DNA from 3 places in the Neobacillus solisequens genome. Region 3 is predicted to be linked to each of the others. Evidence: predicted binding sites of a transcription regulator. Region 3 holds the regulator's gene; each other region holds the start of a gene.
The links. The regulator Rex, encoded in region 3, represses fermentation and respiration genes when NADH is low (regulators of the CRP and FNR family bind a similar motif). The targets are predictions, from matches to a motif close to TTGTGAAATATTTCACAA.
Positions count from the first base shown of each region.

Region 1: nirB (nitrite reductase large subunit NirB) is a predicted target of Rex. The motif match lies at 1,629-1,646, and genes of this name have one in related genera.
Region 2: ACI3K6_RS02465 (DUF3147 family protein) is a predicted target of Rex. The motif match lies at 1,895-1,912, and genes of this name have one in related genera.

Region 1 is NZ_JBKFGJ010000018.1:114,357-117,539, reverse strand. Features, by position in the region: gene nirB (nitrite reductase large subunit NirB) at 1-1,613, opposite strand, end outside; gene nasC (assimilatory nitrate reductase catalytic subunit NasC) at 1,759-3,183, opposite strand, start outside.
Region 2 is NZ_JBKFGJ010000002.1:404,331-407,513, reverse strand. Features, by position in the region: gene ACI3K6_RS02475 (acyl-CoA dehydrogenase family protein) at 1-895, opposite strand, end outside; gene ACI3K6_RS02470 (DUF3147 family protein) at 1,078-1,458, opposite strand; gene ACI3K6_RS02465 (DUF3147 family protein) at 1,473-1,838, opposite strand; gene ACI3K6_RS02460 (YpzG family protein) at 2,118-2,270, shown strand; gene ACI3K6_RS02455 (GNAT family N-acetyltransferase) at 2,465-2,968, shown strand; gene ACI3K6_RS02450 (PAS domain-containing sensor histidine kinase) at 3,059-3,183, shown strand, end outside.
Region 3 is NZ_JBKFGJ010000027.1:84,362-87,544, reverse strand. Features, by position in the region: gene ACI3K6_RS21745 (ABC-F family ATP-binding cassette domain-containing protein) at 1-911, opposite strand, end outside; gene moaC (cyclic pyranopterin monophosphate synthase MoaC) at 1,073-1,564, shown strand; gene ACI3K6_RS21735 (redox-sensing transcriptional repressor Rex) at 1,595-2,257, shown strand; gene ACI3K6_RS21730 (YhbD family protein) at 2,588-3,183, shown strand, end outside.

The sequences.
Region 1 (3,183 bases), on a different contig from region 3:
TATTCTTCTGGATAGACCATTCCCAAATAGTAGTTAAGTGCCGGCCTACATTTAGAACAGCCTTCCTCATTGTTCCAACCAAGAACAAACATTACTTCTTTAACGGTCGACAATCTTTTAGCTTTTATTTCTTCAATTACCTCATCACGAGTTAACCTGGTACAGCCGCATATTGCTTCTTTTTGAGGATTCGCCATGTAGGACTTTCCAAGTGTTAGGTCCAGCGCTTCTCCAACTAGCTGCTTGCATCCTCCGCAAGAACGGGATGCACTCGTACATGCCTTGATCTCCTCAAGTGATGAACAGCCTTGCTGACGGATGGCCTGAACGATCGTCCCTTTTGTAACGCCATTGCACCCGCAGATGATTTCCTCGTCACTCATCAAGGCAACCTGGCTTTTACCAGATTCGATTTCGCTTGATTGTAAAATGGATACTTTTGCCCTGTCAGATATATCTGCTTTCTTTTGAATCAAAGAAAATAACCGATTTCCATCACTGCTGTCCCCAAACATGACTGCACCAACAATTTTGTTTCCCCGTAACACAATCTTCTTATAAATACCCTCTTGTTCATCAAATACTTTTAGGGATTTTTTATCTTCACCTTCCATGAAATCCCCTGCAGAAAATACTTCAACACCGGAAACCTTCAGCTGTGTTGATGATACCGACCCTTGATACGGATTTGTTTCAACACCACAAATATGTTTCGCCAATACTTTGCCTTGTTCATATAGTGGGGCCACCAGTCCATAGACCATGCCATTATGTTCCGCACATTCTCCAACAGCATAAACATGAGGTAAATCTGTTTCCATAAAATCATTGACTACAATTCCGCGATTAACGCCTATTCCACTTTCCCTTGCTACTTCGGAATTTGGCTTTATTCCAACCGCCATAACTATCAGGTCTGCTTCCAGTGAAGTTCCATCACTAAACAGTAATCCTTTTACCCGTTGATCCCCGTAGATTTCTTGGGTTTGTTTTTCTAAATAAAATGACATACCCTGCTTTTCCAACTCATCTTGCAGTAATCTTCCAGCTGTCGGATCTAGCTGTCGTTCCATTAAATATGGCCCCAAATGGATGACCGAAACATCCATCCCCAGATTAATGAGTCCCATCGCTGCTTCCAGACCAAGAAGACCACCTCCAATAACGGCAGCTTTCTTATACTTTTTTGATGCGGCAAGCATCACTTCTGTATCTCCTATATCACGAAAGGTAGTTACCCCTTTCTTGTCGACACCATGGATTGGAGGAAGAAACGGCAAGGACCCGGTTGCCAGAATCAATTCATCATACGGTTCAACTCTCCCACTATTTGTGATCACCGTTTTTTTCAAAGAATTGATTTTCGTTACGGTTTCACCTGTAATCAATTCAATTCCGTTCTCTTGGTACCAGCCCCAATCATTAAGTGTAATATCCGTCACTTCCATATCCCCCTGCAGAACCTTTGAAAGGAGAATTCGGTTATAATTCGGATGGGGCTCGTTTCCAATGATCGTGATCTCAAATGAATCCCTAGCGAGCTTTAAGATTTCCTCAATCGTTCTGACACCCGCCATTCCATTGCCAACCAGAATTAACTTTTTCCTCTCCATTGTAGTCCCACCCCTTAGTAAGTTTATTCACAAACTATAGCACAGGTAAAAATGAAATTTTCGAAACATGTCAGGTATTCTTACGTATTTTTTTAATTTTCAAAAAACAATAATAAAAACCAGGACCAATTGGCCAGGGTTTTTATTATATTGGTGTATTTCTAACTAGGGGTCTAACATTGACAGCGGTCATTTTAAACCCCGGCATTTTGCAAAATGGGTCTAATTCACTTGAAACCAAAAGATTAACATTTTGAGTGTCAGCCCAATGAAATGGAACAAACACAGTATCTTTTCGAATTCCATCCGTATATCGGCTTCTGACTATAATACTTCCATTTTTGGAGCTAATTTTTACTAATGCCTTGTCAGAAAGGTTATATTTCATCGCCGTTTCTGGATGAATTTCCATAAAGGCTTCTCCATTACGGGCCACCAATGACGGGCTTTTTCTCGTTTGAACACCTGTGAGGTAGTGTGCTAATACCCTGCCGGTTGTTAAAAATATAGGATATTCAAAATTGGGTTGTTCTTTTGGAACATTTTGATGGTTCGGTACGATGATCATTTTTGCCCTCCCATCCTCGTGAGCAAAACGGGTTTCAAACAGTCGCTTTGTTCCCGTGTGGACAAGGTCCGGGCACGGCCAAAGAATACCGCCTGTAGTTCTTATTCGATCGTAGGTGATACCATAGTAATCTGATTGTCCCCCTCGGCTTGCTACCCTTAATTCATTAAAAATTTCTTCAGGTGATGAAAAAGCAAAATACTCACCTTTTCCAAGAGCTCTTGCAATTTCACATATGATTTGCCAATCATGCTTTACTTCTCCGGGACATGGATAGGTAGCTTCCCGTAAGGTTACTCTTCCTTCCACATTCGTTAACGTCCCCTCATCCTCTAAATAGGAGGATGCTGGCAAAATTAAATCGGCTAACTTGGCTGTTTCCGAAATAAATAAATCTACAGCAACGAAAAATTTTAATTTTTTTATCGCCTTTTTGACAAAATGGGCATTGGGACTAGAGACGATTGGGTTTGAGCACATTAAAAATAAGCCAGTGATTTCACCCTCATCCATTTTCTCGAATATTTCAACTGCAGATACCCCTTTTCTTGGCAACTCATCCTTCTCAACTCCCCATACTTCTGCAATATAGCTTCGATCATCCTCATTTTCAATTAAGCGATAACCAGGCAGTTGATCTGCTTTTTGACCGTGTTCTCTTGCTCCTTGTCCATTACTTTGTCCTGTAATGGCTCCATAACCGCAAAAAGGCTTGCCAATTTTACCGGTTGAAAGCAAAATATTCAGATAACCGCGCACCCCCATGGTCCCATCTGTCTGTTGTTCCACGCCTCTTGCCGTTAATATCATTCCAGTTTTGGCTTTACCAAACATCAAAGCAGCTTTTCTAATTTCCTCACCTGCAACACCGGTCACTTTTTCAATTTCTCTCATCTCTATAGCTGAAATATATTCTTTTACCTCATCAAAGCCATTTACACGATTCTTTATAAACCCTTCATCCACAATACCTTCTTCCAAAATGACCTTTAATAACCCATT
Region 2 (3,183 bases), on a different contig from region 3:
CAGCTTCAATATCTACAGCGCTGTCGGCAATCATCCATTGGATCGCCTGTCTTTCTGCAATTGGTTTCCCAAATGTCACACGTTCCTTTGCGTAATCAATCGCCATTTGTAATAACCGTTCAGCAGTTCCAACAGCTCTTGCTCCAACTATCCATCTGGCAAATCCAATCCATTCCAGGCCAAGGTTATACCCTTTGTGAAGCTCACCAAGGATGTTCTCTTCCGGCACACGGACGTTATCAAAGACAAGACCGGCTGGACCCCATTCTCCCATGGTATGTATATACTCTGATTTCCAGCCCATATCACGGTCGACGATAAAGCAGGTTACCCCTTCCCGTCCTTTTGTTTTTTGATGCATTTCTTTATCAGTAATCGCGATCGCCATAACAAAGTCGGCTTCATTTCCACCGGTAATGAATGTTTTTTCACCATTCAGTACCCATTCATTGCCATCTTTAACCGCTGTCATTTTGATATTCTGCGTATCAGAACCGGCACCAGGCTCAGTCATAGCAAAACATGATTTTTTTTCACCATTTATTGTAGGAATTAAGTATTTTTTCTTTTGTTCTTCATTACCATAATAGAGGATATTATCTGCGGAGCCCCCGAATGCAAATGGGACAAAGGTTTTTGAGATTTCCATGTAGACAATGGCCATCATCATTTGGCCGAGGTTGGCACCACCGTATTCTTCAGGTGTATTAATCCCCCAGAAGCCGGCTTCCTTTGCCTTTAATTGGAGTTCCTTTAATTTACCTGGCGGCAGGCTGGGCTTTCCTTCACGTTCATTTCTTAACACATCATTTTCCAGCGGGATTAATTCCTTCTCAACAAATTTTCTAATCGTTTGTTGGACCATTTTTTGCTCGTCAGTTAAACGTAAATCCATCCTTTTCCCTCCATTCATGAACTCTCAAACTAGTTTTTTGTGGACATTTCTACTATATGCTCGTTTCGCTCTTCACATACCTACCGGTTAGTATGTTAATTCTATTTTATTCGGAAATTTCAGAAAAAACAAGTCAAAAATAAAAAAATCCTTTGATTGGGTTCAAAGGATTTTTGCATCTGTTAAATAGATTTTGCCTGTTTCATCATTTTTCGGGCTGTCCGTTCTTTTAAACTGGATATGGCGATAGAACTGCACAGCCAGATGATCAGACCCAATGTAATACTAAATATCCAGTTATCAGTAGAATGCAATGTTACAAGAACAGTTGTTACACAAATGATTCCGCCAATCATTCCGTAAACTGATCCTTTGGCAATATTCGTTGCCTTTTTGGTTCCAGAACCGATCCCAACCATAATAATTGCAGTAAGCATAACCGCAGGAAACGCCGCAAAGATACCGGCAAGTATTTTCCAGGGTGAAATGACAGTTATTAAATAGCTTAAAGAAACAGCCGTTCCACCTAAAATAAATCTCATCAATAAATCCTGTTTATTCATTATGAATCACCCTTTTAAAGCATATATGAAGTAATAAATACGACCACACTGGAAACGACAAGCCAACAGGCCATTGCATTTATAATTCCTTTTTTCCAGCCCATTCTTGGCAATAAATAGCCGGCAAGAACGGCAACTAAAATATTTATGGCCATTCCGAAAATAGCTCCTTTGGATAGGATTATGGATTGAGAGATTAACTGTCCACCGTGAAAATCCAATCCGATTGTTAATAGAGCTGCAAGATATACGGCCGGAAATGCCGCAAAGATGCCTCCTGTTTTTTCACCCAATTTTTTTGCGACAATTGTGCAGGCAACTACAGCAAAACCTCCTAATAAAAATCGAATAAGCAATGCACTTACAGATAAATGTACCATCATGTTCGCCTCTTTACCCTTCTGCCTTATCAAAATAAGAATAAGCAACATTATTATTGTGATAATATTCACATATATCTTTTACTTTATTATTTTAACTCATATTCTTTACTGTGCATGTGAACTTTTTATTAAGGTTTGTGAAGCGTTTTCAAAAGGGGTTTTATTTAGCCTTTTTTAATCTTTTTTCAGTTGACTATTTTTTAACAAATTAACAAAAGATAATAATGATATTCCATTGGGATATCATCGTTTCAAATCCTAAAATGAGGTGATTTGATGAGCTACAGAGAGCGTTTAGATTCCCAATCAGAGCTATTCCACCATACCTGGACAAGGCCCAAGCGCCAGAAGTCCCAGGTGAATGGCCAGACGCAAGTGTCGCAAAACACCATCATCTTAAGGAGTAATGCCAAAGCACACCGTTGGTAATGTAAGGCAACTGAAACGAGGCGAAGGATCATTTTTGATCCTTCGGATGGAAAGCCTTTTCTCGTTTTTCGAACGGGGAAAGGCTTTTTCCATGTTTATATGTTACCTACTAAAATTAACATATTCCCCCATATTGATTTTACTGTTAGGAAGGATTAACATTAATCTAGTTATGTAAGTCAGGAGTGTTGATTATGTTTGCTGATTTTACCATCAGGGATGCAAGTTTAGATGACCTACCCGCTATCGTTAATATATATAACTCTACTATTTCAGGCAGAATGGTAACGGCCGATTTGGAGCCTGTAACGGTGGAAAGCCGATTGCAATGGTTTCACGAGCATTCTTCTTCGTTCCGGCCATTATGGGTAGTAATTGATCAAGGTGTCATCTGTGCTTGGCTTAGTTTTCAATCGTTTTACGGTCGACCTGCCTACAACGGTACCGCTGAAATTAGTATTTATATTCACCCGGATTATCGTGGTAAAAAATTGGGTAAATATTTGATTCAATTAGCCATTGATGCCTGCCCGGGTTTAAACATCAAAACATTATTGGGATTTATTTTTGCCCACAATGTACCAAGTGTAAAGCTTTTTTCAACATTTGGATTTGAAAAATGGGCCCACCTTCCTAACATTGCCGAGCTGGATGGCATAGAAAGAGATCTACTTATTATGGGCAAACGGGTTTCTTAGTTCGTTTATAGTCCAACAAGATCATTATTCTTTATCATTTCTCCGTTTTATACAAAAATACTAACTAACAAGAAGGAATCGGAGTATTTCATGCAAAAAATTAAATTAGTCCTTATCTACTGTATTACAAGTATTATTTGGATTTTTGGAACTAACTTTCTGACACATCAATTTATACCCCCGACATTCATTCCACTCGTAGAAAGATCTAAAGA
Region 3 (3,183 bases):
ATCACTTCAATTTTTTCAAGTTTTTTGCGGCGGCTCTGTGCCCGTTTGGTTGTGGACGCCCTTGCCAGGTTCCGTTGAATGAAATCTTGCAGGGATGCAATTTCCTGCTGTTGTTTTTCATAAAGCTTCAGATCGCGTTCATAATTGGCAGCCTTTTGCTCCAGATAGTAACTATAATTGCCTGTAAACCGCTGAATTTGGTTTCGGGAAAGTTCATAGACCTGGGTAACGACTTTGTCCAAGAAATAGCGGTCATGGGAGACAATCAGAATGGCTCCGCTATAGCCTTGTAAGTATTGTTCCAGCCAAGACAATGTTTCAATATCAAGATGGTTGGTCGGCTCGTCCAGGATTAAAATGTCTGGTTTTGTTAATAAAAGTTTACCAAGGGCTAGGCGGGTTTTTTGACCGCCGCTCAGACTGGAAATTGAAACGGCAGAATCCTGAAAATTTAAACCGTTAAGGACAGACCGAATATCTGCTTCGTACTGATAGCCTCCTTGTTCCTTAAAGGTGACCTGGAGCTGATCATATTCCTTTAAAATCCGCTCATATTTGGTTGGGTTATTAAAGACTTCAGGATCAGCCATTTGCGCTTCAAGTCTTCGCAAAGCCTTTTCTTGCTGCTGAAGATGTTCAAAGACGGTTAACATTTCATCCCAAATGGACAGACTTGATTCCAACCCGGTATTTTGCGCTAAGTATCCGATCGAGACACCCTTTGGCTTGATAATTTCTCCACCGTCATGGGAAAGATGCCCTGCGATAATTTTTAGAAGGGTGGATTTTCCAGCACCATTACGACCTACAAGGGCAACACGGTCCCTCGTTTGTAATTCAAGCTTAATATTGGATAAAATAAGGTCAGCACCAAAGTATTTTTGTAATTGATTAACTTGTAATAAAATCATATTTTTTCACCTCTATTACCTAGGAATAGTGTACCGTATTCCTGAAATAACGGCAATAAAGCAGGATATTGTACGTTTTGGAAAAAAATATCACCATTCGCTCAAACTTTCACACACAGAGACGGTAAAATATAGTATCATTTTTTTTGGAGGACTATACTATGGCAGAGTTTACGCATTTTAATGAAGAAGGCAGAGCAAAGATGGTGGATGTAAGCGATAAGCCGGAAACGGCGAGAACAGCGCTTGCGCATTCTAGCATTACTGTGAGTAAAGAAATTTATGAAAAAATCACTAATGAGGAAATGAAAAAAGGCGATGTCTTAGCAGTTGCCCAAGTGGCAGCAGTGATGGCAGCGAAAAGGACATGGGAAATCATCCCGATGTGCCACCCGATTCCATTAACTGGTATAAATGTTACTTTCTCCTGGGAAAGCGATAACGATCAGTATACATTGCAAATTCAGGCAACAGTTAAGACTAAAGGGCAGACAGGTGTTGAAATGGAAGCGCTAACAGCGGCGTCTGTTTGTGCATTAACGGTATATGATATGTGTAAAGCAGTGGATAAGGGTATGGTAATCGGCCCTACCTACTTAATGGAGAAATCCGGCGGCAAAAATGGCGATTTTAGACGACTTGATCGAATATAAACAAAATGATTAGCGGGGTGAAGGAGTAATATGTCGAATGAAACAATGAAAATCCCACAAGCAACAGCAAAGCGATTACCCTTATATTATCGATTTTTACAAAACTTGCATTCTTCCGGAAAGCAACGAGTATCATCAGCCGAATTAAGCGAGGCAGTAAAAGTAGACTCCGCAACAATTCGCAGGGACTTTTCCTATTTTGGAGCCCTTGGTAAAAAGGGTTACGGCTATAATGTCAATTATCTATTGTCCTTTTTCCGAAAAACCTTGGATCAAGACGAATTAACGAAGGTTGCCTTAATTGGGGTAGGGAATTTGGGCACAGCCTTTTTACATTATAATTTTTTAAAAAATAACAATACGAAAATTCAGTGCGCGTTTGATGTTTCACCCGATAAAATTGGCACTTCCATCGGCGATGTTCCGGTTCTGTCCATGGATGATTTGGAAAAACATTTGGTCGAGGATGATATTTCGGTTGCGATTTTAACCGTACCTGCTCCTGTTGCTCAGATGATAACGGATCGCCTTGCGAATACAGGGGTCAGAGGTATTTTAAACTTCACCCCTGCCAGATTAAATGTTCCAGCCTCCATTCGGGTTCACCATATTGATTTAGCAGTTGAACTGCAATCATTGGTGTACTTTTTAAAGCATTATCCATCAATTGGAGAAGTAGAAGTTGAAGAATAATTTTGCCATGGGTCTTTCCATAATTGGGAGGGCCCATTTTTTTTCTAAAAAAAGGAGTAAGACAGAGACCCCTTATTAACCCGAAAAAGGGAGAGGTCCTCGAAGGGTGGGTTTTGGAAAAAGTGATGAGAGAATTCCGATAGAAATCGCAAGTACCTCCTAAAAAACATTTTGATGGGCGGTATTCCTGGATAGAGGCGGACCCATTTTAATGGTCCGGCCTTTTTTTTTTGGTAGGATACCAAAAAATTTACAAAATGATAAAACAACGCCTTTACAACGTAACAGTGTTATGTTACATTAATGTCATCGGAAAGGAGTTTTTAAAAAATGAGTGAGGAGTTAATTTCTAAAAAAGAGTTATTGGATTTAGCAGGAATATCATATGGGCAGTTATATCGCTGGAAGCGAAAAGACTTGATTCCCGAGGAATGGTTTATTCGCAAGTCCACTTTTACTGGTCAGGAGACTTTTTTTCCTAAAGAAAAGATCTTAAAACGCATCGAAAAAATCCAAACGATGAAGGAGAATTTATCGTTGGATGAATTGGCCAATATGTTTTCTCCAAGCGTAACAGACCTACAATTATCAGCTGAAGAACTAGTAAAACGAAACACTGTTTCGCAAACAGCGATAAATCTATATCTGGATATTGAAAAAAATGGTCCTGACTTTAATTTTTCGAGAATACTTGAAATATATGTATTAGATAAGCTATTGCAGTCCGGAGAGGTAAATCTCGAAGAGGGAAGAATGATCGTTCAGCTCCTAGTAGCTAATCGAACGACGATTAAGCAAAAAAGCGGTGAGTTAGTGATCACCCGAAAGCTAGGTGTTTCTTCGTGCCTATTAGCAATCAATGCGGAGAGTATTCATTTTGAAACGGGAACAAAGGTTGTGTCCCGCCTGCCATTGATGGGCTGCAT